DNA from 2 places in the Fictibacillus sp. 23RED33 genome. Region 2 is predicted to be linked to the other one. Evidence: riboswitches for the same ligand, from Rfam matches in the RefSeq annotation. Region 2 holds a riboswitch; the other holds the start of a gene.
The links. Region 2 has a riboswitch for S-adenosylmethionine ahead of IHV09_RS07800 (alpha/beta hydrolase). Riboswitches for the same ligand answer to the same signal wherever they lie in the genome.
Positions count from the first base shown of each region.

Region 1: another riboswitch for S-adenosylmethionine. It lies ahead of IHV09_RS17795 (LLM class flavin-dependent oxidoreductase); the one in region 2 lies ahead of IHV09_RS07800 (alpha/beta hydrolase).

Region 1 covers NZ_JACZDX010000006.1:140,233-156,833, reverse strand. Annotated here, with positions in the region: gene IHV09_RS17840 (ABC transporter permease) at 1-1,387, opposite strand, end outside; gene IHV09_RS17835 (ABC transporter ATP-binding protein) at 1,377-2,138, opposite strand; gene IHV09_RS17830 (sensor histidine kinase) at 2,238-3,242, opposite strand; gene IHV09_RS17825 (response regulator transcription factor) at 3,239-3,928, opposite strand; partial or broken gene IHV09_RS22845 (VOC family protein) at 4,086-4,202, opposite strand; gene IHV09_RS17820 (hypothetical protein) at 4,308-4,706, shown strand; gene IHV09_RS17815 (C1q-like domain-containing protein) at 4,779-5,276, opposite strand; gene IHV09_RS17810 (oxalate decarboxylase family bicupin) at 5,479-6,657, opposite strand; gene IHV09_RS17805 (DUF817 domain-containing protein) at 6,788-7,570, opposite strand; gene IHV09_RS17800 (acyl-CoA dehydrogenase family protein) at 7,693-8,850, opposite strand; SAM riboswitch class I at 9,134-9,245, opposite strand; SAM riboswitch class I at 9,400-9,501, shown strand; gene IHV09_RS17795 (LLM class flavin-dependent oxidoreductase) at 9,619-11,010, shown strand; gene IHV09_RS17790 (MetQ/NlpA family ABC transporter substrate-binding protein) at 11,039-11,848, shown strand; gene IHV09_RS17785 (hypothetical protein) at 11,957-12,133, shown strand; gene IHV09_RS17780 (GNAT family N-acetyltransferase) at 12,429-12,920, opposite strand; gene IHV09_RS17775 (AraC family transcriptional regulator) at 13,437-14,381, shown strand; gene IHV09_RS17770 (DUF1761 domain-containing protein) at 14,395-14,775, shown strand; gene IHV09_RS17765 (peptide MFS transporter) at 15,091-16,584, opposite strand.
Region 2 covers NZ_JACZDX010000001.1:1,500,868-1,517,468, forward strand. Annotated here, with positions in the region: gene IHV09_RS07785 (hypothetical protein) at 75-638, shown strand; gene modB (molybdate ABC transporter permease subunit) at 791-1,447, opposite strand; gene IHV09_RS07795 (MetQ/NlpA family ABC transporter substrate-binding protein) at 1,769-2,590, opposite strand; SAM riboswitch class I at 2,719-2,838, opposite strand; gene IHV09_RS07800 (alpha/beta hydrolase) at 2,852-3,691, opposite strand; SAM riboswitch class I at 3,800-3,918, opposite strand; gene IHV09_RS07805 (spore germination protein) at 4,077-5,588, shown strand; gene IHV09_RS07810 (GerAB/ArcD/ProY family transporter) at 5,605-6,699, shown strand; gene IHV09_RS07815 (Ger(x)C family spore germination protein) at 6,692-7,771, shown strand; gene IHV09_RS07820 (hypothetical protein) at 8,062-8,571, opposite strand; gene IHV09_RS07825 (bifunctional metallophosphatase/5'-nucleotidase) at 8,721-10,109, opposite strand; gene IHV09_RS07830 (GNAT family N-acetyltransferase) at 10,198-10,746, shown strand; gene IHV09_RS07835 (NUDIX hydrolase) at 10,830-11,384, shown strand; gene IHV09_RS07840 (class I SAM-dependent methyltransferase) at 11,416-12,198, opposite strand; gene IHV09_RS07845 (malate:quinone oxidoreductase) at 12,408-13,952, opposite strand; gene IHV09_RS07850 (competence protein ComK) at 14,302-14,844, opposite strand; gene IHV09_RS07855 (carboxypeptidase regulatory-like domain-containing protein) at 15,140-16,601, opposite strand, start outside.

The sequences.
Region 1 (16,601 bases), on a different contig from region 2:
CATCATCAACGATTGCGGTTGGAACGCCTCCGGCTGTGAAATACCAGGATACGGGATAAATATCTTCTAAGCCTACATAACGTTGAGTGAGCGTTTCGGTCTTTCCTTTTATTTTGATGGTTCCAGAATTCTTTAATGGCATAAACTTTTGAAGCAGATCGTCATAGCCAGTAAAGACCACTTCATCCCGTGAAACTTCCATGCCAGATACTGACTTTTCACTGATTAAAGGAAGTGGCATCGCTTTCGGATCGATCACGAGTTCTTCTAAGCTTCGATCAATAAGCTGTGAAGCATTCACCGTCACCTGGACCACTTCAATCGATTTTTCCGAATACGGAATATTGTTCTTCTTTAAAGCGGATTGGAACGTATCAGCGGATTCTCTATCAATGATTGAAAAGTCATGCGGAACATTTTTTTCAGCCGTTTTCTCTGCCGAATAATACGAGATATATGCAAGGCACAACAAAGCAATCGAGAGCGCTGAAACGGTGGTGATGATCATAAGCAGAAGTGCGTTCGACTTCATGCGGAACATAACGGATGCGAGTGACATTACTTCGTTGATCGATAGGTAGCCACCTTTTCGTTTTCTTATTAGGTTAAGCAGAAAACTGACAGAGCCTTTGTAAAAGAAATACGTACCTAAAATGACGGCTGTCAAAATAAAGATCATTGCTCCAAATAATTGAGGCATCGTTGTAAAATCGCCGCCAAACAGTTTGGAAGATACGATATAACCTGTCGTGATTAGAACGAGACCCACGATTCCCATCACCATCTCAAAGCGAGATAGTTTTTTCACTGTGATTTCTGTAGAAGAGGTGACACGGAATAGAGATAGTATGGTCTGCCTTTTAATGAACGTGTAGTTCATGATCATGATTAACAGATAGATCGCTGTAAAAACAAGAACCGTTTGTAGGAGTGCTTGTGGTGAAAACCTTAGAGATGCGATCGAATCTACACCAGTCGTCTTGAACAAAACGAGAATCATTAATTTTGAAAACGAAAAGCCTGCAAAGATTCCGATCAAAAGAGAACCAAAGTAGAGGAATAAGTTTTCAATAGAAAGAATGCGAAAGATCTTACTTTTCGTCATCCCGATCAATTGGAACAACCCGATTTCTTTGCTGCGCCGTTTGATGAAGATGTTGTTCGCGTAAAGTAAAAAAACCGATACGATTACGACCAATAAAATAGAAGCGGCTCGAATCGCGGCTTCACCTTTTACTGAACCTTCAACAGAATCCATAGACGGATCATATTGAAGCGTTACAAATGCAAAGTAAAGAGCAGAACTAAATACTAGAGCAAAAACATAAAGGTAATAGTTTCTTAAGTTTTTCTTTAAATTGCGAAAGATCAATTGATTAATGTTCATGTTGAACACCACCTAAAACACCTTGCGTCTTCATAATATCCTTAAAGAAACTCTGTCGATCTTGTTCTCCTTTCATAAGCTGCGTGTAGATCTGTCCGTCTTTTATAAACACCACACGACTACAATAGCTTGCTGCTACAGGATCATGGGTCACCATAAGAATCGTCGCTTGTCTGTTCTCGTTAAGACCGCTTAATTTGTTGAGAAGGTCAGACGCAGACTTGGAATCGAGAGCTCCGGTTGGTTCATCCGCGAAGATGATACTTGGCTCATGAATGAATGCACGCGCTGCAGATGTTCGCTGCTTCTGCCCACCTGAGATCTCGTTCGGATATTTATCTTTTATCTCAGAAATACCAAGCTCGGTTGCGACTTGCTCAAATTTCTTTTCAGCTTCCTTTTTCGGTGTTTTCGTTATCGAAAGCGGCAGCAGAATATTTTCTTTAACGGTTAATGTATCTAAAAGGTTGTAATCTTGGAAGATGAAACCAAGGTGGTTCTTTCTGAACTCTGCCAGCTGTTTTTCTTTCATAGCTGTCATCTCAAATGAGTTGATATGAATCGTACCTTCGCTCACTTGATCGATAGAGGATAGGACGTTCAACAATGTCGTTTTACCAGAGCCAGATGCTCCCATAATACTGATGAACTCACCTTTTTCAACAGAAAGATCGATGCCTTTAAGGACGTGCTGTTTATTATTTTTATTTCCATAGCTCTTATGAAGCTTAACGGCTTTCAATATACTCATGATTTTATTTACCCCTCTCTGATAGTTTCATTATAGAAAGCATTTCAGCTCTTTTCCTTCTATTCAACGAACAAAACAGAAAAGCATGTGACACTTTCGTCACATGCCCATCGTTTCATCAAATTCATTTCTTTTTGGGAAAGCGAGCGTGACCGTTGTTCCTTCATTCCGTTTTGACCCTACAGAGAGTTGAATATGTAAAGAGTCTGCCGCTTTTTTGGCTAAATATAACCCCATGCCGGTGGAAGCTTGATCCTGATGGTCTGTCGTAGACGTGAACCCTTTCTCAAAGATACGAGGCATATCCTTTGTATCAATTCCGCGACCAAAGTCTTGAATCGATAAATAGTTTCTGTCGTTCATGTTATAAGAGTTGATGATAATCTCTGATGAATGGCTGTATTTCACAGCATTCGTTAAGATCTGGCGAATGATAAATGCTAGCCATTTGGTATCACTTAAGACATGGGTGACTTCAAGGTTAAAATCAAAGCCGATTCCTTTTTGAATGCACCATGACTGCAGCGTTTTAAGTTCGGAAAAAAGCAGCGTCTCAAGATCAGTCACTTCCATATAAAGATCGTTCTTAATAAAAGGAATTCTCTTTTGATGAAGCTGTTGATCGAGCAGAAGGTGGATACGAAGCCATTCGTAGGTCAGATCTCCTTTTAGTGGCGTATCGTCCATTCGCTGTATCATAAGGTGCATCGCTGTCAGAGGCGTTTTCACCTCATGAATCCAGGCTAGGAGATCGTCCTTTTCCTGTTCGATGAGTAAACGGTTCTCAGAAGCTGTTTGTTTTAAATGCTTTGTTTGTTCGGTAATGCTGTTTTTAACGATTTTTTCAAAAGGTGTAGAAGGTGATGACATATTAGAAAGATCAAAATCATTTTCTCTTTCCTCAAGCTGTTGGAAAAAAGCTGTTTCCTTCTGATACCGATAAAAAAGAAAGAGGACAAAGACAATAAGTGAAATAAAAACGATATAGCCAACAGCAGAAAGGGGGATTGCTGGATCTAGATAGGCAATCAAGAGAAGGATCAGCTGTTGTAATAAAAACAAAAATATCCAGCTGCTGCGTTCGATCAAATAGCGTTTGATCATATAGAATCCTCTTCTATTGCACGATAGCCTTGTCCGACTTTCGTCTCGATGAATTGTCCGAGTTCGATTTCCTCTAGACGTTTTCTTAAACGATTCACATTTACGGTGAGGGTATTGTCACTAATAAACTTTTTATCATCCCATAAGCTGTTGATGAGATTATCACGACTTACAATCTTATTCTTTTGCTCGATTAAGAGTTTCAGAATGAACACTTCATTCTTAGTCAGTTCGACGGAACCTTTTTCGTTCGTTACGATATTCTTTTCATAATCAATTTGAGCGCCACACCACGTTTTGAGACTAACGGTGTCTGTATTGTAATTATAAACACGCCGAAGAATCGCATGAATCTTTGCGATCAATACTTCAAAATGAAACGGTTTTTGGACAAAGTCGTCTGCTCCAAGCTGCATGGATAGAACCATATCGCTCGGATGATCACGCGAAGACAGAAAGATGATCGGTACATTAGAATGCGATCGAATATTTCGGCACCAATGAAATCCGTCAAACTTTGGTAGCTGTATATCGATTACAACAAGGTCAGGTTTAACCTCTGTAAACTCCTGCATCACTCGTCCAAAGTCAGTAATGCCATACACTTCATACGACCATTGGGACAATCGCTCTTTTATCTCGCTGAACAGTGTCGAATCATCTTCGATAAGCAAAATCTTAAACATCATTTATCACCACATCATTACTTGATATGTTTTTCAGTCTATAGCAAAACTTGGATATTTTCTAGGATGTGCATTTTTTTCACTCCGCAACCAACTCGTCTGTATAATATCGTTATCAAAAAAAGATGCCCAATTTAGGCACCGTTTCTGAAATAACTTATGAAGGTATTACCTCACTCATCAAAGCATGGGTATTTCCTTCTGAATCCTTATAAAATACCATCCATGTCTCCGTATGCTCCATCTTAGCGACAATATGAGGGGAGTCTAGGAAAAGTCTTGAGAGAGAGTTTTAAATTAATGTTCCACATGAAACAATAAAAATATTCTAAATCATGGTAAAGTAAATCCAAAGAAATTCTGATAGGGTGGGAAAAAAATGAGGAATATTACATTTGCGTTTTTATCTCTATTCTTATTATTAACAGGGTGTAGCGAAGTAACGCATAATACGGATTTGGAGAATTCCATTCTGTCTATTGTAAAAGACAAAAATAAAAGTCAGATAAACATAGACTCTTTAGCAAATTTTGAATGGGACAAGGGATATTTATTTCCACCATATACAGCAGAAGAAAGTATGGAGAAACAGATGGGCGTGAATTTTAAAGACCGAAGTAATATTTATAGCAGAGATGACATCTATCTATTAGTCTTTGTTAATAACGAAAAGGTTGTACAGTATGCGGATATAAAACGTAACCAATCGGATTTTTCGATTGATGCTACGGAATACATTACTCCAGCAAAAGCTTTAATAAAAATTAATAGACATTGATTAAATTTAGGCAAAATAAACCGTAACAAGGTTCGTTGCGGTTTATTTTGCCTGTCTGTATTTAAAACCTGCTTAACCTATCTTCGCACCCTCAAAACGAGTGGCAATTGGATTTACTTCTATTTCTATCGTTGCACCTGATGGACTCGAAGCGACTACTTGAACTTCATCGCCTCTTCTTAACTCGACGAGAGATGACGTAGCGACAATCGCGTTTGGCGATGTAATCATTTCTTGATTTCCTGCAACAATCTCGCCGTTTACACGGATGCCAACGAATGCAGAATAGGGTGTTCCAGTATAAATCGGCAAAAAGATACTTGCTGTGAACGTATAGATGCCATGGCTCTTTGGAACAAACGTTGATGTATCTGGATTGTATTCATTGTTGCTATCAAAGACCTCTACCGGATATATCACTTGATTTGGTGTAGATCCTAAAATAAATTGAAACAGATCTTTAACCGCTTTAAAGGCAGAAACCTTTTGACAAGGCTGAACCTTTCTATGCTTGCACTCACAATCTCTTTTCATATGTGCGTACGGATTCTGATCATAATGGTAGTACATACAAACTTTCCCTCCTATTTTCACTCTAATCTAGAAAATAAATTAGAGAATAATCTAATAGATTATTACTAGTAGATTATGCGGACAAGTTGTAAGTGGTGTGTATGAATAGAGGTAGGGGAAGGTAATTTACTAGAAAGAATGAAAGAAAGCGATTAGAGTGTCCTAACCGCTGTTAAAAGGTGACTTTCTGTATCATGCATTAATCATATTTTACAACTGGCCATTTTTCTTTTCGAAGGGAATTCATGAGTTCAGGACTAGCATTTAAATTACTCTGCACGATTTCTTTAGGTGTTAAAGCCATCCATTGGTTCAATGAAACATCTGCAAAACGGTCACTTTTAAAAATCTCTAAAAACCATAAACTCTTATTTCCGGTATTCTGCACATAATGACCAAATGCGAACGGAACATATCCTACATCTCCGGCTCGTACGTCAAAAGTTCGTGCCGTTCCATTTCCAGCGAAAGCGGTCATCCGCCCTTGACCGGCTAAATAATATTGCCACTCATCATTATTCGGATGCCAATGCAACTCTCTCATTCCGCCGGGTTTTATTTCTACTAAAGCGGCAGCAATTCTCTGTGAGATCGGAAAGTTCGTAGAATCTACGATACGAACGGTACCACCGGGTGTAACGAGTGGTTTTTGAGCCATTAAACGGTGCGTGAAGCTCAACGGTACAGTTCCATATGGATCAGGTACGGCTTGTGTTTCAATCGGACCGGGAACCGTAGACTGATAAATATAACGTTGTTCAGTCGGAATGTTTGCGAATGCGCTTTCCGGTATACCGAAATTTGCTGAAAGCACCTCTTTCGGTGTATGTGCAAACCAATCTGAAATAGAGAATGTGCTCAGATCGGAGAAATTTCCATCATCGAATACGAGTAAAAACTCACAACCTTCTTCAAGTCCTTGAATCGAATGCGGAATGCCGGGAGGGAAGTACCAAAGATCACCTTCACCTACATCGGCGATGAAATTTCTGCCGTTTTGGTCAACCGAGGTAATTCGAGCACGGCCTAATATCATATAAGCCCATTCCGCTTCTTGATGCCAATGAAGCTCCCTTACACCACCTGGGGTCAGACGCATGTTTACTCCAGCAAGCGTCTTTGCGACAGGAAGCTCACGAACCGTAATCTCTCTCGACCAGCCTCCAAAATTTAATTGCATATGTGTATCAGAATAGGAAAACCGTAAATTTGGGACAGTTCCTGCATCTGTTGCAGGTGAAACTAACATATCCGGATTTTGTATATCACGCATAATGTCGCGAGGTCCTAAATCGGTCGCGCCCGCACCATCACTGCGAATCGGCTGAGGAATCTGCATTGGTCTTCGTTGCTTGTGCTCTTTTTTGTCGTTATCCATGTGATGAGCTCCTCTCTATAAGAAGGTTCAATCGTCATCTCTGTATTCATATGGAGAGGACATCTTATACATGCAGATTACTTGAGGAGGATCTTAACAAAGAAAAAACACCTAATAAGCTTGCCGCAGCTTATAGGTGTTTCGTATGTGTGAAAATATCGTCTTGGTGGCTTTTAATGCGCTTTAATTGTGCCACGATAATGATGCTGATGATCACGAGCAAGAACCAGGAGCTGATCTTACCAATATGCACGAGTGACCAAGAGGCTTCTTGATTGGGATACTGCCAGGCTCCGAGAAACGTTGTAATGTTTTCAGCGATCCAGATAAAAAATCCGATCAACAAAAACGAAAGAAGGATCGGCATTTTATAAACACGTTCGTTGATCGTATAATGAACAACAGTCTTATAAAAGATAGGAAATAAGAGCAGGATTAGAATCCATCTGGCATCAAACAAATAATGATGAGTAAAAAAGTTAAAATAAATCAGTACGCATATCCCAAAAGAAAAGAGGGGATTCGGCCAGCCCTTAATCTGAAGGTCTAACCTCCGCCAGCTTTGGCAAATATAGCTCGCAACACTTGCATACATAAAACCGCTGTAAAGAGGTACACCGTAGATCTTAGAATAAGCCTCTTCAGGATAGCTCCAAGACCCCATGTGAACTTTAAATAGCTCTAGAGCAAGTCCAATCAAGTGAAAGACACAGATGACTTTAAGTTCATCTATCGTTTCAAGTTTCGTTACGATCATGGCAACTTGTGTAAGGAGACAAAGAAGGAGTATGAAATCGTATCGAGGGATGAACGGAATGCTGACGAATTTTGAAAGAGCTAACGCACCAAAGATGATGACTGGAAAGATGCAAGAAAGTGCTTGTAAATAAGTGAATGTAAGAAGCGCTCTCAAATTAAACCACCCTTTTATGAGTTGATATGGAAATATATTGTATCCATAATAACCTATGGTGATCTAAATCTCATCATATAAAAAAATGTTTAGTTTAACATGAATCTGTCAGTTGACTTCTTTTACTTAAGCGCTGCATCCGCTAACGAATAAACGATCGCATCATCTGTTGGTGGATTATGAAGGCCGGCTCTTACATCTCGAAAATGCCGCTGAAGCGGATTTTGTACAGAAAGACTACGAGCCCCAACGATTCTCATCGCGAGATCAACGACCTTGTTCGCACTATTTGTTACAGAATGTTTAACGGCAGCGAGTTCTGTACCTAGATTTTGACGTTGTTCAGGGTGGTTTACCCATTTTTCAGCAACGGCATGAAGGATCGTTCTTGCTTGGAATAGCTCAAGTTCTATCTTACCAATCTTTCTTCTCACCTCTGGTACGTCTGAGATCGGTCCTGATAAAGTGTTAGGGCTATACTCTGACGCAAATTCAATCGCGTAATTCCGCGCTGCTCTTGCGATACCTAGGTACACAGCAGGCACCTGAAGATACCAGCCTTTAGGTATGAGGTTCTTCCCATCCTCTACGCCTAGAAGATTTTCTTTTCGTACATAAACGTCTTTCAAAAGAAGGTCATCACTTTTTGTTCCTCTCATCGAGATGCTGTCCCATGTTTCTTTTACAAAAACCCCTTTATCACGGTGATTCACTAAGAAAAATCCTTTATGATTGGTTTCTGAGATGGTAGCTGTAATGACTGAGTAATCAAGTGCTTCTGCCATAGAAGTAAAAGCTTTACTTCCGTTGATCAGCCATCCATCTGCTTTCTTGTCTGCAGTTGTAGTAGGAATACCGCCTCGAGACGGACTTCCCGTCGCACGCTCTGTTTGTGCCAAGTTAATGAGTGCTTTCTGTTCAACAACTTTTCGGCTGAGATCAGCGAATGCATCTCCGTTCCAGTGACGATTTTCAGCCGCATCTAAAAGAGTACCGAGATGCCAGCCAAGAGAAAGAGCAGTAGGAGCATCTCCCTCGGCTAAATGCTCTTGAATGGTTAAGAATTCAACTAGATTTAATCCTTTACCACCAAATTCTTTTGGGATGGTAAGAGAAAGAAAATCATGATTCTTTAAATCTTGAAAGTTCTCATAAGGAAAAATGCCTTCTTGATCTACATAATCTGCGCGTTTCTTAAACGCTTCTTTCAGTGCTAGAGCAGTATTAATCGCTTCTTCAAAATGATCTATCTCAGTGGCTTTTCTCAAAGGTAAGCTCATAGTTCCCTCCTAAATTTTTTTCAGTAAGGTTTTAGTAGATTGGTTTTGTTATTAGACATCTTAGATAGGTTGATTGGAGCGCAAGGTGCGAGACTCCTGTGGGACAAGCGGTCAGGTGAGACCCTTAAGGGCGCGAAGCGGCAAGGGGCTCACCGATTGCCCCACGGAAAGCGAGCACCTGGAGCGAAAATCATACGCTCACAAGTACAGCGAAGGACACCAAAAATAAAAAAGCCCTCTTTCAAAGACGAAAGAGGACGTAGATTCCATATGCTAACACGCTCTCTCATCTATCAGACATTCAAAAAACATCTGCTGGAAATAGCACCTTTCTTTATAAAAAGCGGTTGCTGCAGGATCGTAGGACCAGTTCCTCCCCTGACTCTTGATAAGATACATTATTTAATTATTAGTCATCACTATAGAGGATAAAGCAAACCACTGTCAACTAAAAACTGATTGTTAAGAAAATTATTTTATTTCTCTAAATTCCATTGACAGTCTATTTTTATTCCTGTATATTTCGTTACTAAATTGAATAATATCGATTCCTTATCGAGAGAGGTGGAGGGACTGGCCCTTTGAAGCCTCGGCAACAACTATTTTTAGGATTGTGCCAATTCCAGCAGGCGAAAGCTTGAAAGATAAGAGGAGATCTATATACGTATGTTTTATTTCGCGTATTTTTTCAACCTCTTCTCATCGCTGAAGAGGTTTTTTTATTTTCTCTTGGAGCGGGTACAAAAAAATCGGATGGAGGAAATTATTTTGGGTAAAGAAATTTTGTTAAACGCGTTTGAGATGACAAGTGCCATGCACAATTCTCATGGTCTTTGGAAGCATCCGGAGAACAAGAGACATAGAAGCTATAAAGATCTGAATTACTGGATCGACTATGCGAAGCTTTTAGAAAGAGGAAAGTTTGACGCTGTATTTTTTGCGGATGTGTTAGGGATTTATGACGTTTATAAACAAAGTAAAGCTCCTTCTATTCGTGATGGGCTTCAAGTTCCATTAAACGATCCGGCACTTCTCGTGTCGGCCATGGCAAGCGTAACAGAGAACCTGTCTTTTGCTGTGACGGTGAGCACAACCTATGAGCAGCCATTTGGCAACGCACGTCGTTTTTCTACGCTAGATCACCTAACGAATGGGCGAATCGCATGGAATGTAGTCACTTCTTACTTGCCGAACGCAGCGAGGAATTTTGGATTGCAGAATATGATCAAGCACGATGAACGGTATAACATCGCGGATGAATATCTGGATGTTTCGTATAAGCTTTGGGAGAGCAGCTGGGAAGATGGAGCAGTTGTAGAAGATGTTGAAAACAATAAATTAGTGGATCCCGGTAAGGTACATGAGATCAATCATGAGGGGCAATACTTCAGCGTTGAAGGACCTCACTTGAGCGAGCCTTCTTTCCAGCGGACACCTGTGATCTACCAAGCGGGAACGTCTGAGCGTGGACGAGACTTTGCGGCCAAGCATGCTGAATGTATTTTTGTAGGTGGTCCAACGCCAGAGAGAATTCGATTTTATGCTGACGATATCCGTAAGCTCGCTGCAAAACAAGGCCGAAATCCAGAAAACATTAAGATCTTTTCTTTTTTAAACGTGGTGGTAGGAAGAACGACAGAGGAAGCCGAGGAAAAATTCAATGAGTATGCAAGTGTTTGGAGTGCCGATGCTGCAAAAGCTCAATATGGAGCAAGTGGATATGATATCGCGGAATATGAAGATTTAGATCCGGAACTTCCATTCTCGTACAATAAATCAACAGAAGGCGGACATTATAAGGCCGCTACCCTCACTACGGATGCTCCTAAACCGTTAACAGTAGGAGAGGTATTGAATCGCTTCGAGTCACCTGACAAAGGTAGTTTTATAGTCGGCAATCCAGAAGAGGTAGCGGATGGGATACAAAAGCAGTTTGAAGAGTCTGGGGTGGATGGTTTCAACCTTAATCACCTCGTAACACCAGGAGACTTAGAAGCTTTCGTGGAGCTTGTTGTACCTGTTCTTCAAGAAAGAGGACTCTATAAAAAAGAGTACAACAGTGGCACGCTTCGTGAGAAACTATTCTCACCCGGACAGCCGCTGCTGCCAAACGATCATCCTGCAGCTAGATTTAGACCGGTGCTAACGGAAAGTAAATAAATAGAGAGTGAGTGAGGAGAGAAAACATATGAAACGATTTAACATATTTCTTACAGCAGCTTTATTAATCGGCGTTTTAGCGGGATGTGGCGCTTCGGGTGAAAAAGAAAGTAAAGAGATCACGCTCGGCGCAACCGTGCCTTACAGCGACATGCTTGAAAAAGGCGTGAAGCCATACCTAGAGAAAAAAGGATACAGCGTTGAAGTGAAAGAGTTTAATGATTATGTACAACCGAACATCTCTTTAAAGAGCGGTTCGCTAGATGCAAACCTGTTTCAGCATAAAGTGTACATGGACGCTTTTTCAGAAGAGAATGATATGAAACTAGCTTCAGTTGTTACCGTACCCACTGCACCAATCGGTATCTATTCTAAAAAATTCAAGTCTATAGACGAGATCAAGCATGGAAGTACGGTTTCACTAGCCAATGATCCTACGAATTTAGCAAGAGGACTTACTGTTTTGAGAGACAATGGACTAATTGAAATCGATTCTTCAGCAAACCCGTTAAGAGTCTCAGAAAAAGATGTGACAAAAAATCCAAAGAACTTGAAGTTCCAGCCTGTTGAAGCTGCTCAAACTCCAAGAACGCTAGACTCGGTAGATATAGCTGCTGTAAACGGAAACTTTGCAATTTCATCGGGTCTAGATCTAAAGGATGCGCTTGTAAAAGATAAACTTCCAGAGGAGATCATCAATCGATTCGTTGTGCTAGAGAAAGATAAGAATTCACAGCTGGCAAAAGATCTTAAAGCGGCGGTAGAGTCAGATTCGTTCAAAAAAGTCATACAAAGTGATTTTGAAGAGTTTCATAAGCCAGATTGGATGAACAAGTAACTCCATAAAAAATCAGCTTATTATTTCGTGGAAAAGCTGTACGAAAGCCGTTACCAACTCTCTTAAATGCTCATAGAATACGTTATGTTGACTCAAGGGGGGATTAATATGAGTAACTGCCCGCACTGTGGCCTTTTCCGATATGATTTAAGTGGCTGTATCTGCTCTGATAAAGATTTTAATAGTGATTGGAATCAAAGATACATTGAAGAAATTTTCAATCCAAACAACAATCAGGTGAATGGATCTAAAAAGACGAGACGTCAGAATCTCTTAGATCTGTAAGAACAATAAGACTTATTTATTCTTACTATAAACGTTAAAAAGCCGACTTATGATTTTCGCTTCGTTAAATCATAAGTTGGCTTTTTTAAATAGAGCATGAAGGTAAAGAGCACCTTCTATTCACTTTTCCTCGAGGGGCTAGTCACTGCAACTAGGCAGGAGGCTCACCGTTCGGCCCATGGAAAGCGAGCAACCTGGAGCGTAAATCAATTACTGTCAACGAGCATCCAAGAATACGATAACAATACAAAAAGCAGACCTTACAAAGAAGATCTGCTTAATTATTATCCATTACTTAGCGAAGCGATGGAGGAGTAGCGAGCTTTCTAACACTCGAATTAGAATAAACTCCATTTGTTTGGTTAGAAGTAGGCATTGAAAGATCCTTTTGAATGACGATACTAGAACCAAGTTGACCTTGTACCTTAAAGCCCCAATGCTGGAAGGTTTTTAGTGCATCCGTGTTCTCTTCATCAACGGTACCAAAAACAGTACGAATCCCTTGTTTCATAAGGTGACTCTCAAATACGGGAAGAAATGAGGTAGCGATCCCTTTTCCTTGATGCTTAGTATCTAACACAACATAATCCACAAAAATCGTAGGGCCGATTCTGAATCGATAACATACAAAACCAATAATCGTGTCATTGCTATCACAGACAATCATGACCTCGTTGGCCATTTTTATAATCATTTCAATCACGTTTTTACGGACTTGAAAGTTACTTACTACCATATCAACTAAAAAAGGATCATCCTTACCAGGTACCCGTTTGCGAATATACAATTATATTCCCCCTTATATTACTTTACGAAGGGAAGATATAAAGAAATAAATAGAAGATGATTCACTTCAGAAACACATAGGTTACATTAGAACATAACTATTATTTATTAAAAATCCCCCTTGCTTGTACTATATGTGCTTGTCCTTGAAAGGGGTCTGGATACCGTCCTAATTCTGGTGAAAAAGGCTCTATGTAACATAGTGTTCTTAAAACATATAAAAGCCGAAGAGAGTCTCCGGCTTTTTACTTACTTATGCTGCTTGTTTCTTACCTTTTTTTCTTTTCTTAAATCCTAATAGGCTACCGATTAAGCTCACTATAGACACCCCCTTCTATAAGCGAACTGTTGAGAAAAAGAACAATCAGTCATGTTTTCTTCTCTACTCTATCTTACGCAAGCTTGTCTCAATGGTTTGGACGATTCTAAAAAATGGATGCTAAAAAAAATACATTTACAAATACATACAGAGATTCGTTTATAATTTAAGAACTAGCATGAAAAAGGAGTACAGTTTATGAATGTTGAGCGTGAGCAACGAAAACAGATATTCAGAGTTTTGGAATATATTGAAGAGCATGTAGAGGATTCTTTATCTTTAGAAAAACTGGCTGGCATCTCTACTTATTCTCCTTTTCACTTTCAACGGATTTTTAAAAGTATCGTTGGTGAAACACCAGCTGCCTATGTGAAAAGATTTCGATTGGAGAACGCGGCACATCGATTGATCTATGAATCCTATATCCCCATCACGCAGATTGCGATGTTGTGTGGATTCTCTTCCTTATCGTATTTTACGTATTCTTTCCAATCTTATTTCAAAACGAGCCCGAAAAACTGGAGAGAAGGAGCTTATCTCCAGCAATTTCCTCGGGAATATGAAGATAGCAAGAAATCTAAACAAGTTCGCAACCCATCGAAAGAAAAAGAGGAGAATGCTCCTTATAATGAGTTTAAATGGCTAGATTTATCTAAAATAAGAATTGAAACTTTTCCAAACAGCGCTACGATTAAAGGTCACCACTTTGGGATGTACACGAGTGGGGTTTCTGAAGCTTGGGAAGAAGTTCATAAATGGTGTGAATCAAGAAATTTGATTAATTCACATACGTTGTTTCTCGGCGTACCGCGAAACAATCCATACATCACGCCTCCTGACAAATGCCGTTATGATTGTCATATTACGATCAGTGAATCTATAGCTGATTCGATCGCGTCTGATGATACATCTAAGTTTGTTGGTGGAAAGCATGTAGTATATGAATTTGATGAACCTGTCGATTATTCAGAACGCAATCTGATAATTGACTGCTACTCTGAACTGTATAGCTATTGGCTGCCAAGAAGCGGGTTTAAATATTTAAGTAATCCAGTAGAAGTCATAGAGATCCAACAGGACGGAGACACGTTAAAAAGGGAAAGTAAGATTAAAGCGATTGCCCTAGCCATTGAACCAAAATAACGAGGGGGCCATTATGGAACTAAACGGAGTGTTATTAAACACGACAGCGATTATCGCTGGGGGACTTTTATATATGATCTACGGAGGCATCTACTACTCAACGATACTCGGAAAGAAAAAGGAAAATGGTGAGACAGGACCTTTTAAATACATTTTTTCCGTAATCGTTGCCTTTATTAGTTCATTTCTTATGTCTTATCTTATCGGATTATTTGGAGCTGATAGTGCAGCAGAAGGACTCATGGTTGGGTTCATCATAGGGATCTTGATTACGATGGTCTATTATAAAAACACACTTTTCGGTTTACTGACAGGGAAGTCTTTTATCATTGCAATCGGAGACCACCTAGTGATTTTCACACTACTTGGATTGTTGCATGGATGGATGAATTAAGGATGAAGAAGCTTAGTTGATAAGCTTCTTTTTTATGTTTGTCCAATCTAAAATTAAGTTAAGAAGGTAGATAATTTCCACTCCAGGATGCTCGCTTTCCGGGGGGGCGTGCGGTGAGCCTCTTAGCGCATAGCGCTATTAAGAGTCTCACCTGTCCCGCTGATCCCCCAGGAGTCTCGCACCTTGCGTTCCAATCATCTTTCAAGGATGCCTCTGGAAGTTTCTGCTTGCAACTATCTAAAAAGAGCGTTTTAAATATAAAAAAACCACTGACATAATGGTGGACCATCACATCAGTGGTTTCAAATTTTAAGATTAACGGATACCTTTCATCTTCTCTTGAATCTTAGGTGAGATGACGAATAGGATAAGTGATAACACAATCGCAGCTCCACCGATCGTACCGAAGTACATCATTTCTGTTTCTGCAGAATAGAACTTAACGATTTGTGCGTTGATCGCTTGTGCAGCTGCACTTGCTAAGAACCATAAGCTCATTGTTTGTGCAGAGAACGCTGCTGGAGCAAGCTTCGTTGTTGCAGAAAGTCCTACTGGAGACAATAGAAGCTCACCGATAACAACGATAAAGTAACTAAGCACTAACCATAATGGACTTACTAGTGAATCTTCTCCACCAAAGTAAGCAGGAAGAAGAATGACTAAGAAAGATAATCCAGCAAATAACAAGCTGAGTGCAAACTTCTTAGGTACTGACGGTTGACGTGTACCAAGCTTTACCCACATCCATGCGAATAATGGAGCAAGTGTAATGATGAATAGTGGATTTAGAGATTGGAACCAAGCTGGTGAAATCTCAAGTCCTGCAAATGTTAAATCTGTACGCTTGTCCGCATAAGCTGCAAGAATCGTCGAACCTTGTTCTTGGATCGCCCAGAACATAACAGCAGCGATGAATAGCGGGATGTACGCGATAATTCTTGAACGCTCGTCTGACGTTGTTTTTGGACTGCGATACATAACCACAAAATAGATAGTAGGAATCGCGATACCAAAAATACCAACTAGTGTAATGAATACTTCAAGTGTGAAAATACCTGCTGGGATGGTTGTACCTAAAATAACAGCTAGTACAACTGCAGAAATACCAACGATAATTGATACTTTCTTCTTCTCAGCTGGAGTTAATGGATTAGGCACATACGTACCTGCAAGCCCAAGATTCTTTTTCTTTGTTACAGCAAATACGATTAGTCCTAATAACATACCAACAGCTGCGATACCGAAACCTAAGTGGAAACTCTTTTTAGCAACTTCCCCAACGATTAATGGAGATATGAAGGCACCAAGGTTGATCCCCATGTAGAAGATACTGAAACCTGCATCGCGACGAGTATCGCCAGGAGCATAAATATCACCAACAACACTGGATACGTTAGGTTTAAGTAAACCTGTACCTAAAACGATGAAGACCATGGAAATAAACAGCATAGTCAGATCGCCTGGTAATACAGCTAGGACGATATGACCAATCATGATCAAAATACCACCATAGAATAAAGCTCTAGAAGTACCAAAAACTCTGTCTGCTAACCAACCACCGATTACACCGGACATATATACAAGTGAACCATAAATGGACATGATTGCTAGTGCAGTGGACTCTTCAATCCCTAGACCACCTTTTGAAACTTCATAGTACATGTAGTAAATTAGGATTGCACGCATTCCGTAGTAAGAAAAGCGCTCCCAAAACTCTGTGAAGAAAAGAGTGAACAAACCTTTAGGGTGTCCAAAGAATCCTTTTTGCGGGACACTATCCACAATTTTCTGTCTATTGATGTCTGACATATGACAACCTCCTCTTA
Region 2 (16,601 bases):
AATAAAGTGACTCTTCACGCTCATGAATAGTGGTTTAGCTTTAAGGAATATATTTTATAAAGGAGAGGATCATTATGGGTTATCGAAAAAAGAAAAGAATTACAGGATCTCGAAGCTTTAAGACTCCGAATACATTTCCTCTCATCTTACTTTTTGTGATTCTGCTATTCTCTGCTATAAGTTTATTTTTATCTTCGACAGTATTTCAAGATCACCTTGTTCTGACTGAGCTTTTCCTTTTTTTAGCCATGTCTCTACTATCATTATTTATTGGCTTTGTTGCCAGTTATTCAAGAATACACAACTGGATAGAACGCCTACTTATTCTGGTTGTAATCATTGGATCCATTGCAGCTGCGATTGCTTTTGCACACACCGTATTTCAACTCTACGAAGACATTGGTGACTATGAAGCTAGAAAATTCAACGTGATAGAAGGAATTCCTTCAACCTTAACGTATGGCTCGAAAAATGGTCCTGACTATGTCTCTTCCATAATGATTGATAGTAAAAAAGTTAATGTTGCACATTTGAATATAACGGCTAAGTCTTACAAAGATCATTTCAAAGGCAAATCCATTCGATTAAAATACCTTTCTCATAGTAAGTTTGCGGTAAGTATAGAAAAAAACGAATAAGTATTTCACATGGGATTAGAGCTTAAAAAAACACAGCCCTCTTTAGAGAAGCTGTGTTTTCTTTATTCACTGGTTTTAATACTAATGCAGAACCGCCTACCATACCCATGTTTGTAGTTTCAAAATACAATCATTACAGATTCTTTTTTCTGCTAAGCTCTTATGCGATTTACAGCAACAAGCATTAAGAATGAAATACCAATAACACTTCCTACCCACATCCATGCAAGATCCATATTTCCTGATTCGATCGCGATATAGATTGCAGTGGATATCGTCTGTGTTTTTCCAGGTATGTTTCCGGCAAACATTAATGTTGCACCAAACTCACCTAATGCGCGAGCAAAACTTAAAATAGCACCTGATGTGATAGCTCTAACAGATAATGGAACAGAGATTTTTCGCAATACATCCCACTCGTTGGCTCCATCTACTCGCGCTGCGTTTTCGATGTCTGCATCAATAGATTCAAACCCCGCTTTTGCGGATTGGTACATGAGTGGAAATGCCACAACTGCAGACGCAATGACGGCTGCCCACCATGTAAACATGATCGGCTGATTAAAGAGCCACTCTACGAGCTGTCCCCCGGGACCATCTCGACCGAACAAAACGATTAACAAGAAACCTACCACAGTTGGGGGTAGTACGAGTGGAAGTAGGAATATTGTTTCGATTAACGTTTTCCCTTTAAACTTCTGGTGAGCCATGATCCTTCCGAAAAATAAGCCGGCTAGGATCACAATCAGTGAAGCTGTCACCGCTATGCCAAGTGATAGTTTGACAGGTGACCAAAAATCTATTGCCATTTCTTTTTCCACCCGCTTATTCCATTGATTTATATGTTGTATTCATCTGTCTTCATCATATCATATCGCCAATTGTTGGTGATGAAAGATGCTGATATTGTCGAACGGCCTTTATTTTTGAGTTTAGACTTAATTCATGTCTAGTTTGACTTAATTGATGATCAGAACGACTTAATTTTTCTGAGTAAGACTTAATTTTTCTTATTTAGACTTAATATTCAAAAAAAGGTGTTCATCGGATGCCTTAAAACATCTGTAAATGAAAAAAGCTGCTTAGATGAGTGGATTTCACTCATCTAGTCAGCTCATTCATCCTTATTCTTATTCTTTAACAGCTAGCACTGAACCTTTGTACTCTTTATCAATAAAATCGGTAATTTCTTTCGAATGAAGCACTTCTAACAAGGTTTTGATAGATTTCTTCTCTTTGTCGCCTTCACGAACTGTGATAATATTCGCAAATGGTGAATCTGAACCTTCAAGTGCGATGGAATCTTTCTTCGGGTTCAAATCCGCATCGATTGCATAATTTGTGTTGATCACAATCGCATCGCCTTCATCATTCTCGTATGCTTTAGTCAACAGCCCTGGATCAATGTCTGCCACAAACTCTAAGTTTTTCGGATTTTCTACAATATCGCTTATTTGCGCTTCGTAGCCCTTTCCTTCTTTTAGTTTGATCAGTCCCTCTGCTTCAAAGATTGACAAGATACGCCCGTGCTCAGCAATTGAATTACTTAAGATAACCTTCCCGCCTTCTGGTAGGTCTTTTAATGACTTATGTCTCTTCGAATAAACGCCCATCGGCTCTAAGTGAACAGCTCCTGCATTTTCAAATTTATACTTCGGATTATCTTTCACTTGCTGTGTTAGATATGGAATGTGCTGAAAATAGTTCGCATCAATTTCTTTTTCATATAAAGACTTATTCGGTAAGATATAATCTTGGAATTTAACGATTTCTAATTCAATGCCTTTATCCTCTAAAAGCGGCTTCGCTTCCTCTAAAATTTCTGCGTGTGGTACATTTGATGCTCCAATCACTAGCTTTTCTGTTTTCTCTCCACCACTTGTTGATGAGCCACAAGCCGCTAATAAAAATACTGCGAAACTTGCGAGTAATACTTGGATGATTCTTTTCATGATCTGATCCCCTATCCTTTAGTTTCTATAAGTTCTTTGATAAAAGATGCTCTTTAAGAGGTGGTACAAAAAAACCTCCTGTTCTCATAACAGAGACAGAAGGCTTCTCGAAAACGATTCCGATAATCCTCTCATCTCTCAGTGTGACCACTGTTAGATTTAGCACCGTTTTCATATTGATTATTATTCAACATGAATGGTTGCCGGGTTTCATAGGGCTAATTCCCTCCACCTGCTCTTAATAAGAGTATTCCTATCAAATTACTTTGTATTATCACAGGAATTTTGTAAAATGTCAAACACTTTTTTCAAATTATTCTGAACAGAAACTTTAACATTCTTTACTAACCATTCAGAAGTAGAAGAAATTAATTTATCGAAATGGACAATTGAAGAATACGTATGATTGGCACCCTCTATTAGTACTATTGAGCTTCTACCAATTTTCCTCTTTCTTGATTCTTCAAAATAGTGAGAGCAATATCTTGAAGATATAACTGGATCGTCCGAGCCATGGATGAACAGTGCGTTACCACGAAACTGTTTGATGTCTTCTAACGGTGAATAAGCTTGAAGCGAAAGTAAAAATTCTTCGGTTATCGCATACCCTAGATGATCAATCACGGGGTGCTCTCCGTTATAACCAACTATTTCTTTAATATCTTCAAATGGATTCCCTACTGCAGACCAAGTGATCACATTCCCAATCCTATCATCATCAGCTACAGTGCAAATCGCTACCGCACCACCTAAACTATGACCGATTAACGTTATTGCATTTTGATCAATGTTAGGTAGTTTGCTACCAAAAGAAATAATTTCCTTCGTCTGATCGATAAAACAAGCAAACTCATTATCTCCATATTCCCCTTCACTCTCACCACAGCCAGCATAGTCAAATCTCAATACAGCAAACCCTAGTTTAACGAGTTCTTGAGCCGTTTTAACAAACAGACGATCTACACCAATTCGTGTACTCGTAAAACCGTGACAAATAATGATTAGCGGAAACTTCTCTTCACCTTCACCACTCCAATTAGGAAAATGAATGGTGTGAGCCAATTTTCTGTCTTTCCACCATATACAATTCGACATAACCATATCACCCACTCCTTTTCTCTCTATTGAAATTCACTTAACCAGTATGATAAACGCAAAAAAACCGTGTTCCCTTAGAGAACACGGTTCCATACATAAAATCCGTTCGTTCTCTCATCTCTCAGCAAAAAACTGCTGTTAGATTTAGCACCGTTTCGGTCAAAACATAGTTCATCCGATGGTTGCCGGGCTTCATTGGGCTAATTCCCTCCGCCTGCTCTTAATAAGAGTTTCATTATTAATTTAAGGATAATCATAGGCTACTTGCTAATTGTTGTCAATAAAAAAACAAACCATGATCAAGTTTGCCAACAGAATATTATTAAATGACGAGGAGATGATAAAGAAATGTAGTAGTTCATGACGTAACAACGAACGGGTGATTTCAATGATATTTTTTAAGAAGAAAAAGAAAAAACAACAAGAATCAAATACAGATCCTACAAAAGGTACATTGACATTCCCAGAGCTCATGAAAAAGCTAAGAGCTTCAGCAGACTTTTCTACCGTTAAGCAATCATCACTCAGCACATTTTATATCTCTTATTATAAAACACTTGTAAATCCCGAATTTGTTCATCGGGATTTATTACCCTATATAACAGACATTCAATTAAAGAACTTAGATGACATACAAAAGCATTTGCCGTTAGATGGGATGGTCAAAACGAATGATGTGCATGACATCGCTAACAAAGTAACAGAGGGGTTTATTCTTATTCAAATGAATAAAGAGGACCCGGAAGGATTGCTTGTTCCAAGTCTATCGACCGAAAACAGGCAGATTTCTATCCCTGAAACTGAGTTTAGCGTTGTAGGTCCAAAGGAAGCTTTTGTTGAATCATTAGACACAAATTTAAATCTTATTCGTAAACGACTTCCTATTCCTGAATTCACAGTTAAGGAAGTACGGGTTGGGAAACTCTCAAAAACGAGAGTAGCCATCATTTATATCGACGGAATCGCGGATGAAGAAAATGTGAACACGGCGATTCAGCGAGTCAATGATATCGAGTACGATCATATTGTAGATAGTTCTTATATCAATCAAATGATCTCCGACAATGAGAACTCTCCTTTTCCACAGCTCATTGATACAGAGCGGCCAGACCGGGTAGCGAGTGTTTTATCTGAAGGAAAAGTGGCGATTATGGCTGACGGATCTCCCCATGCGTTAACGGGTCCAACAACCATCGTGGAATTTTTCTCCGCTTTCGAAGACTATTTTCTAAATTGGACGCTCGCTTCTGCCTTTCGATTGATTCGACTCATGGCTGTCATGTTTTCCGTGTTATCAACGCCTCTGTATGTAGCAGTATTAACGTTTCATTATGAAATGATTCCGGAAAATCTACTAGCTACACTCGTTGCTTCACGTAATGATATTCCTTTCCCACCTATACTGGAAGCTATCGTACTAGAACTTTCCATCGAGTTGCTTCGAGAAGCTGGTGCCAGGCTGCCTTCTAAGGTCGGTCAAACAATCGGTATTGTAGGAGGTATCGTTATCGGAACGGCAGCGGTACAAGCAGGATTAACAAGTAACGTTTTGTTAATCATTGTTGCTTTAGCCGCTCTTGCTTCTTTTACAACACCTGTCTATCAGATGAGTAACACGATTCGTTTATTGCGTTTTCCCTTTTTATTGTTTGCCCAGTTTTTAGGGGTTCTAGGTGTTGGTATCTGTTTCGCTTTTATCGTTTCTCATCTGCTGAAACTAACATCTCTAGGAAGACCTTATATCGCACCATTATATCCGCTTCGTGCAAATGATCTAAAAGATGCTCTTGTACGACTGCCGTTCAGTATGCAAAATAGCCGACCATCTTTATTAAGACCACAGGATAAGGCAAGGATGAATAAAAAGCGGGCAACAGCAAAGCATGACATTGAGGACTAAAAAATGAGGGGTATGTATGTCTCAGATCAGTGAAAACAAGCAGATATCACCTTATATGGCTTTTTATATGGTTACAACCATGCAGATTGGAGTGGGAATTCTAGGATTTGAGCGTTATATCGCTAAATCAGCAGGACATGATGCATGGATTTCTGTAATCATCGGAGGTCTTTCATTTAATGCGCTGATCTGGATGATCTATCGTGTTCTTTCAAAAGAGAACGCTGATATCATTGGCGTCCATAGAAACTTGTTCGGCAGATGGATTGGCGGCGCATTAAGTTTTCTTCTCTTGATTTATTTTAGTTCTACGATTCTAACCGTACTTAGGACTTATATTGAAGTAATTCAAATTTGGGTGTTTCCCGAGCTGAATACGGCTGTTATTGCCATCATCCTCTTAGGATTAGCTTATTCGTATGTTATTGGAGGAATCCGCGTTGTCGCAGGACTATCTGTATTAGGCTTTTTTATCACCCTCCCTCTATTTTTATTAAAATATTACGCACTTAAAAATGCACACTATACAAATCTTTTACCTATTTTAGATCATTCATTTAGCGACCTCATGGCTGCTACTAAAGGAGTTACTCTTGATTATTTAGGATTCGAGCTCATACTGTTGTATTTACCTTTTTTAAAACAACCTGAAAAATCACAAAAGTGGGCTCACTTAGGAAATCTATTTACCATGTTCACTTACCTCATTACTGTATTCGTATCTTTTGTCTATTTTAATCAAGAACAACTTCAACATACGATTTGGGCGACACTAACACTATGGAAAATTGTAGACCTCCCATTCGCCCAGCGATTCGAATATGCCGGTATCGCTCTTTGGCTTTTCGTCGTTCTTCCTAACATCTGTATAGGTTTGTGGTCTGTAAGCCGCGGAATTCACCGTTTATATAAGATCAAACAAAAAAGTGCGCTGCGCACAATGCTTTTCGTTATTTTCATATGTTGCATCTTAGTCGTTGATCGCCAACAAGTAGACATACTAAATACGAAAGTTTCTCAAGTTGGTTTTTATATTCTCTATGCTTATATACCGTTTTTATTTGTGATCCAGCTGATTTCAGGAAAAGTGAGGAAAACAAAAAATGGCTAAAAAGAAGCTTCTCATTATCTTCACATTAATGCTATTAACTGGCTGCTTTCCAAGCAAAAAAATCCTAGAAGATGTTCAACTCGTATCAGCAGTTGGATATGATTATAAAACGAATAACCAAGTAGAGTTGAACGGGATGGTAGCCATTCCACAACGAGGAGAAGATGTTCCTCCAATTTCTCAAGTGTTTACAGCAACCACGAATACGAGCAAGATGGCAAGAGCTCTAGAACAAGCTGAATCTCCAAAACCATTTGAGATCGGTCGCTTAGAAATTGCTCTATATAATGACCGATTAGCTGAAAAAGGCATATATGATCTAGTTGACACACTTCAGCGTGATCCTTCCTTAGGTCGAGACCTATATTTGGCAGTCGTTAAAGGAAGTACGAAAACATTGTTAAAAGAGCAGTATCCGCTTAGTGAAACGCCATCTAAGTATTTGCTCCAGCTTCTAAATCAAAATATGAACGCGAACATACCAAAGTCAAATCTACATGATTTTTTGTATACGTATTACGGAAAAGGGATGGATCCCAACTTGCCACTCTTGGAAATGCAGGGGGATCGAATACGAGTAAAAGGTACAGCCCTCTTAAAAGACGACAAAATGGTCGGGCAACTGAAGCTCGAAGATTCCTTTCTCTTAAAGCTGCTGATGGAACCTTTTGAAAAAGGCATCTATGAAGTGAAATTTAAAAACGATCAATTCTTTACGATTCAAAATTTGTCATCTAAAGTAGAATATCGTTTTAAAGACGTGAAACGATCTCCATCCGTAGACATTTTCGTTAAAATAAAAGGACGCGTAAGTGAAGCGCCGAAGATTCCTGTAAGCGATCCGTCACTCATCGAACAACTAGAAAGAGCAACCGAGAAAGCAATGGATAGGCGAACCAACAAGATTGTAGAAAAACTTCAAAAATTGAATGTAGATACGATCGGGTTAGGCGATTTGGCGAGGAGCAGAACAAGAGGATTTGATTTTAAACGGTGGGATGAACAGTACCCTGACATGCCGATTAACGTTAATATGAAGGTGGAAATTACTCAGGCAGGGATTACAGAATAACGTTGTTAATTTTATCGTTCATTTCTTGAGTGGGGAAATGGCTTTTTTGTCGAAAATCGTTTAAAAAATTTTATCCGTGAATATATAGCGTTTATCCGTGAATATATTGGCGTTTACCGTGAAATTATTTCCAATTACCGTGGATATATGATTGACAACTATCAAAGTGTTTTTATCGTGTGCACATTTCATGGTGATGTCTACTTCATATGGACATTACGATATAAAATTAAAAGCTTTTATTCAACATATTAGTTTAGTTGAATAAAAGCTATCTTAATTAATCGATATTAACTCCCAGCTCCTGCTCCTGCAGAAGATTGGTTGCGTTTCTCGATCGCGTTGACTCCCATGACAACAGCGATTAGCTCTTCTGTTAATAAAGCATCTGAGTTGTTTTTCAGCTCATAAGCAGGAGCTTGGAAAAATCCATTTACTTTATTAAATGTAGCAATTTCCGACTTACTTTCATCAAAGATGGTATATTCTTTTGAAAAAGCGGGAGCTTCAATTTCATATGTATGGCCATTCGTTATATACCGATAACGTTTGGAGAAGAATGCAAATGCAGATTTTACCACGCCTAATTCCTTACCATCAGATTGCTTCACGATCCATTTTCCTGACATGAAAGGAAAACTACCTTCAACGAGGACCCTTCCAGATTCATTCTCGATACTCACGCCTGAAGAAAATGCGCTTTTTAGATCGAGAACTCCTCGTTTCTGTTGCTCTGCATTGTAAATATCCGTTCTGCCTGATGAGAAAAAGGTATCTTTAAAATACACACATCTTTCCATAGCAGCCACCCCGCTTCAATATCGATCTTATTTTTGTTGTTCCTCCAACTGCTGAAGTCGTTTTTCAATTTTCTTTCGCTTTTCTACTTCTTGAAACACAAAAATGAAGGCTGTTGCAGCCATTAAAAAAGTTAACCATTCCATCTTGATCACCCCTTAATCTTAAGTAGTTCTTTAATCCTTTTATCATAAGCACGATTTACAAATTCGGGCTTGATGGCATACATTTTAATCACTTCTTTGATCTCTTCTGGTCGGTAGAACTCATTTCGGTTGTGGGCTAGTGAAGGATAGCCTGATCCACGCTGAAGATAATCTGAAGATGCAACGGAATACCATCTTTCTTTCTCTATTGGTTCACCGTCAATCCTCATTTCGACCACTTTCAATCCATCATAAACCACTTGTGCACCTGAAATATGCAGTCCCCCTATATACTTCCCTCTAAAGCCAGGACCTCTTCCATCTAATAAGCAGTGTTGAACATCAAGTGATTGTTGAATGGCTTCCAATATGTATTTACCTTGAATCTCGAAGGAAGTTGGATTTAAGGGAGATGGACAGATCTCAATCAATTTTTTATTAGAAACATAAGAAAAGATTCCTGTGTTAACAATGCCACTGTTTATCAAGCCTATGTCAGTATTCAGCATGTCTTTTAATCCATCTGCGATAAGGTTTGTGATCGGATTCTCACCGATCACATCGTGCCATAACGGTTCATTAATCGTATATAGTGGTTTTCCTAAGATCTCGATCGCCGTTTCTTTACTTCTCTTAAGGATAGCTACAATTTCTTCGTCTGGCTTGGAATCTTTTGTGTTATAGACGGCAGATTGTAAAAGGATTTTATGTGATTTCTTCACTTCAATTTCTAATACACCAATCTGTTCACCAAAGTTTCCAGCACTTACGATGAATGTATCATTAACAACCTTCGCTTCTTGATAGAGAACATGATCATGTGAGGACACGATTACATCAATGCCAGATATCTCTTTTGCTAGATCCATATCCGCTACCGTTCCGACATGATTTAGAAGAATGCACAGATCGTATTTTCCTCGATTACGCTCCAACTCTTCTGCGATGGCGATAATATAGTTTTCACTATGAAACCCTAAGCCTTTATTAAAAGCACCTAAGTCAGGTGATGCGCCAGTTACGAAAATTCGTAGTCCATTTTTAGAAAGGATTACACTTGAACGAACACCAGGAATCGAAGTCTTGTCTTTTCTAAATAGGTTGTTGCTGATAAACGGAACGGAACTTTGAACAGCCATATGTTCTAACGTCTCTGCCCCATTAAACATTTCATTGTTGCCGATCGTTAAAGCATCATAGCCAACTGCATCTAGAAGCTCGACCGCGGCCATTCCTCTTGTTCCTTGTAGTTCAATACTTTTAAAATCTGCAAAATCACCTGCATCAACTAGTATAGTGTTTTCGTCTTTATGTTGATTAATCATCGTTGCTGCTTTCGCAAAGTTATCAAAATGACTGTGAAGATCGTTCGTATGTATGATTTTTAATTTCATAAATCCCCCAAAATTATATAAGATTACCTTTACAAATAATGGTATCATAAAATAAAAAGTAAATGTTCAAAAAATACGGAGGAATTGAATGTCATATCAAGATAACGATTTAAAGATTCGACCGATTACTAACGAAGACCTTCCAAGACTTTGGGAACTGATATATAAAGACAAAGCACCTGAATGGAAAAAATGGGACGCTCCATATTTTGATCACAAGCAAATTCCTTTTGATGAATTTATGTGGAACAAAGATCACTATGTCAATCACGATCAGCGCTGGGCAATTGTAGTGGCTGGTGAGTTGATCGGAACAGTGAGTTACTATTGGGAACACGAGCCCTCTCACTGGTTAGAGATGGGCATCGGTATCTACAATCCTACCTATTGGAGCGGTGGATATGGAACAAGAGCTATTATTCTGTGGATCAATCATCTGTTTAACTCGCTACCACTCGTCCGTGTTGGCTACACAACATGGTCAGGAAATGAGCGAATGATTAAAGTTGGCGAAAAGATTGGCATGAAAATGGAAGGCAGAATGAGAAAGTGCCGGTATTATAACGGAGAATATTATGACTCGATTCGTATGGGAATTCTGCGAGAAGAGTGGGAGTCAACCATATTAGGAGGATAAGACCAGGGAGATTATAATAGCGCAATCCGGTTGTTTCATTTTATTTTTCGTAATTTATCTAACCATGAGGAGGGACAAAATTCTTGGCAAAATGGAAAACCATAACATCAGATTATATCTACAAAACGCCGTTTGGTCATTTAAGAAAAGACAGTTGTGAACTGCCGAACGGGCAGAAAATCGATAACTATTATGTTCATGAGTATCCAAATTGGGTAAATGCATTTGTTCTAACTAAAAATAAACAAGTCGTACTTGTAGAACAATACCGTCATCCAGGTAAAGACTTCTTTTTAGAAGTTCCAGCTGGAAAAGTCGAACAAAGTGAATCCTTTGAGGAAGGCATTATCAGAGAGGTTCAAGAGGAAACAGGTTTTACTTCCCATAACAAACCAATTGTACTCGGAGAATTCATGGTGAACCCTGCTACCCAAACCAACAAGGTTATAACATTTCTAATCTTGGATGCTTTCCAGTCTTCTTCTCAAAACTTAGATGAAAATGAAGATTTAACGCTTAAGCTGATCCCTTTTCATGAGATGGAAGGATTAATAGAAGATAAAAAAATTACTCAGTTGTTTACAATAAGTGCTTATTTTTTAGCAAAGAACTACCTTTCCAAAGAAAAACTAGCTTAGTAATATTACTTCTAAGCTAGTCCTCTTTTCTTTATTCAACCTTCATTTTTACAGCACGTGTTGCAACGAAACTTTTAATATAAGTATCAATCGGTCTTCTTCCACCAAAGTCATCTTCATATAATCCAGCAATCACAAAACCTGCATCAATCTGTCCTTGTATTTGATCCTCTAAGGTATGCCCGAATTCTATCGTTTCATCAGACATAAGATAGTCAGACTTCTCTTTTTCAGTCATAGAATCGAGCGTTGAATAAGGTATCCTGTTACTGACGACTAGATTTCCCTTTTGATCTTCTTCATCATCAAAAATAAACAACAATGGATTTGTAAACCCCGATATGAGTATCCCTCTATCTTTTAACACACGTGATGCTTCTTTCCATACAGGAGAAATATCCTCTACAAATACATTGGCCACTGGATGAACGATCAAGTCAAACTCCCCTTCGCTAAACATGGAGAGATCACACATATCTCCTTGGATAGCCGTCAGACTCAAATTATTTGCTTTTGCTACCATCTCATCATTTTCTAACTGTTTCTTTGAGATATCCATTACAGTAACGTCTGCACCTGCCGCTGCTAACACGGGACCTTGTTGTCCGCCTCCAGAAGCGAGACAGAGAACCTTTAGTCCTGTCAACGATTCCGGAAACCACCGTCTAGGAACTGGTTTTTCTGTTGTAACGGTAATACGCCAATCTCCTAACTTACTTCTGTCAATTATGTCCTTAGATACAGCCTTCGTATAGCTCACACCATCTTCAACTTTTTTGTCCCAAGCTTTGCTATTGTGTTTAACAGTATTCATCTTTAGATCTCCTACTCTTTGTATAGTCATAGTAAACATTCCATAATAAGGTATAAAAATCCTTCATTAGATATAAATGAACAGCCGTCTAATGGCAGAAAAAAAAGAGCCTATAAAAATGAATGGCTCTTTTGGGAGTACTATTTAAAAACTTGGAAAATGGAAGCACTTGAAATGGAAATTAACCGATTTCAAGTACATAAATAATCCTAAATCTTTTCTTGTAACACTGTAGCATCTATATGCGAAAAGTCTGCTAAGGTAGGTTCTTTCGTATCAAGTTTAAGAGAACGGGCTGTAGAAGCATGAACTTTCTTCAACAAATCAGGATTGTTCATTAATCGCTGACCATAAGAAGGAATCATCTCTTTGATCTTTGGTTCCCATTTACCAATCTCTTGCGGGAAGCATTTGTTTAATATCTCTAACATAACGTGAACAGCTGTTGAAGCTCCTGGTGATGCGCCGAGTAATGCAGCGATCGAACCATCAGCGGATGTAATTACTTCTGTACCGAACTGAAGCGTTCCCTTACCACCAGTTTCAGTATCTTTAATTACCTGAACACGTTGCCCTGCTACGACGAGATCCCAATCTTCACTCTTAGCAGTTGGGATGAACTCTCTAAGTTCTTCCATGCGCTGTTCCTTTGACAATAATACTTGTTGAATCAAGTATTTGGTTAATGACATTTCTTTAGCACCAGCTGCCAACATAGTCAACACGTTATTAGGTTTTACTGAAGTCACTAAATCGAGCATCGACCCTGTTTTTAAAAATTTTGGTGAAAAGCCCGCGAACGGCCCGAAAAGCAAAGATTTTTTATTGTCGATATACCTTGTATCAAGGTGAGGAACAGACATCGGCGGAGCACCGACTTTAGCTTTTCCGTATACTTTCGCGTGCTGCTGCTCAATCAATTCTGGATTCTTGCATACCATAAAGATCCCACTTACCGGAAATCCACCGATATGTTTTCCTTCAGGAATACCGGATTTTTGGAGCAAATGAAGGCTTCCACCACCACCGCCTATAAACACAAACTTCGCTGTATGGCGTTCAATTGAACCTGTGTTATGATTTTTCACCTTCAGTTCCCATAAGTCATCGGGCGTACGCTTCAGGTTTTCTACACTATGTTTGTATTTAACATCTACATTCTTATTTTGAAGATGACTAAATAACATACGAGTAAGAGAACCAAAATTAACATCCGTTCCTGTATCGATCTTTGTAGCAGCGATACTTTCGTTTAACGAACGTCCTTCCATGATTAGTGGAATCCATTCCATCAATTTCTCTGGAGAATCCGAGAATTCCATCCCTTGGAAAAGAGGATTCTCTGTTAGCGCTTCCATACGTTTCTTTAAAAACTGAACGTTGTTTTCACCTTGAACCATACTCATATGTGGCAATGGCATGATGAAGTCTTCTGGATTATGAATCAACTTTTGATCAACAAGGTAGGACCAAAACTGCATTGACACTTGAAACTGTTCATTAATTTCAATAGCTTTCGATATATCGATAGATCCATCCGGTTTTTCCGATGTGTAATTTAGTTCACAAAGTGCAGCATGCCCAGTTCCAGCATTGTTCCACTCGTTTGAACTTTCCTCTCCTGCTTTATCAAGTTTCTCAAATACTTTAATTTTCATTTCTGGAGCTATTTCTTTTAAGATCGTTCCTAATGTAGCACTCATGATTCCAGCGCCAATTAAAAGGACGTCTGTGTTCGTTTCTCTGTTGCTCATCATTATCAACCTTTTCACCTAAAATTTACAGAAAAAAGCCATCGTCTCATGTATAAGAAGAGACAACTTGGTTACTGCTTTTCCTGTTTCCATGAAAACCATATCAACTAGTATTGCTAAAATTCAAGTCTTTAATATCTTTATTATATGATAATTATAAATTATTTGAAAGCCGATAAATAGTGATAATTATATGAATAGTGTGCCCAAACTCTCTAACCATCAGAGTTTATATAGGATTTCAGGAAAATTTTTAACAGAAGATCACATACTAATATATGTAACTTTAACTTTTTTGCATATCAAAAACGCCTGAATTACTTCATCAGGCGCTCACGCTTAAAATGATCTAAGTTAAGAGTAAATCACTGTTTTTCAATCCTTTTTCACTATCCTTTTCTAGACTTCGGTTCGTTCGAGTTATTAGTACACTTCTGTAATGAGCGGCTCGATGGAGTTTCCCTTTTAGGGATGTGGAGGTACTTTCAATAGGTAGATCCATTCCGTTTGAAAAAATGACTCTAACCTTTTTTCGGTCAATGGATACAATATCATCAATGTGTGGCTGTGAGAGCCAGATGCAGGAGTCTTTTCGTGGTGATTTCGTGGGAAAGAAGAATATATCAAGTTTCGTGTCAATCATGATCGGAGGGAAGCACATCCTCCCTAATATGATCTGTGTTGCATCTTTCTTGCCATCGTATGTACTTCCATAATAAGGACAGGAATCTTTGATGATTCGAAAAGGCTTTTTCTCTACAAGAAAGACAGCATCTTCTTCATAAATTTCTGCGCATACCCTTCCCCATTGATTAATAAATGGATGAATAGCAATGGTCCTATTCGTAATTAAATACTTTTCCACTTTCTCGTGCACAATTCTACGCTTCATTCAATACCTCCTCAATATTTTAATCCCCATGGAAATGAAAGACAGTACAAATGTCCCTAATATTTATACTGTATAGTAATATTTTACCATTTAAATATGTAACTATCTATATATTTAGCGAATTTTGTCACAATATTTTGTTAATTTAAATATAGGGGTTGCATGATTGATGAATTCATCTATTTTAACTGAAGTGGTTATCCTATTTATTATTTTATCTTTTTAAAAAAGGAACTCCACAAAAGGAAGTTCCCTCCTAAAACAATTTCATGTTGATAACTTACTTTATATTATCTCAATCGATAAATCGGATTAAATCAATACAGGAAAGATCAAAAGTGATAAACCTTCTGATAGTTCCTTCTTGTACCTCTGCCTCATAAGAAAATGTAGCACAATTATTGTTTGAATCAATACGCACTAAAGTAAATAGTGTTGGTGATGTTAAGCTGTCTAAAGATAACGGTTTACCTCCGATTAAAATTAAGAATTGTGCTTCACCAAACGGAGGAACCGGATCCGGAGTAGTTGAAATAAGTGAAATTGGAATAAGTAGTTCTTCCCCTTCTCGCACATTTACAGCCACCGAAAACGGTTCAAACCCGTTTGCAACAACACGCAGTTCATAAGAGCCAGAAGGAATGCCTGTTATTGAAAATACTCCTGCATCATTAGAGATTACTTCCCTAACCAAAACCCCTCTTAGATCAAACAACTGTATGACTGCTCCACTTACTGGCAGACCTGTTCGACGCTCAGATACTTGACCCGAAATATCTCCATCCGCTCCAGGACTTAAAGCAAAGTCAACACCTGTTAAACGCTCTCCCTCTGCAAGGGAAATAATGAGTGTTTCTTGCTGAAACCCTTGGGCATCCACTGTTATTACATATCTTCCTGAACCAAGATTACTAATGAAATACGTTCCATCATTACCCGTTCTCGCACTTCCTGCAAGAGCACCATTTTCATCAAATACATTTATTTCAGCATTTGGTAATGGTCCATTTCCTAAAATGATGACTGTACCCGTTATTGAAGCAGTTTGACGTTGACCAGGTAATGCAAAGTTCTGCTCTACAGTTGTATTAACAGGCAGTACCGATAGTCTGCTATCTGTACCATATCCTAATGCAGATGCTCGTAGCGTATAAGATCCATTATTCAATCCAGGAATCGTGTAAAAACCGTCGATGTTTGTTAAGGCTACCGCTACTGGACGTCCATTGACTGCTAATGCATTAACTTCAGCATTTAGTAAACTCGCTTCAACTGGATCGCTTACTTGATCAAAGGTTTCTACAATCGCCCCTACAATCGGCAGTCCTGTATCTGCATCCGTAACAAAGCCGGTAAACAAACTTGGAACGGCAACTAGATTAAAGTTCACAACGCTTTGAACATTGGGAACAGCCGTAAAATCCAGTACGCTGCTTCTATAATCTGCATTGATGGCAGCAAGGCTAAAATCACCTGGTAGAAGACCTTCTATTAAATAATCTCCATCATTGTTAGTCTGTACCTCTGCAATCACAACACCGTTATTGTCCGCTAAACGAAGCAAGGTATTAACAAGAGGCTGTGAACCGCCAGCATTTCGAACCGTCCCTCTAACACTTGAAGTAACAGGTGCCAATTGAAGATCTGCGAAAGTCGTGTCTCCTGGGATAACTGAAATTTCAGCAGAGTCGTTTCCAAATCCTTGTTTAGTAGAAATAATCGTGTAGTTTCCGTTTCTCACTTGGCTAAAACGATAT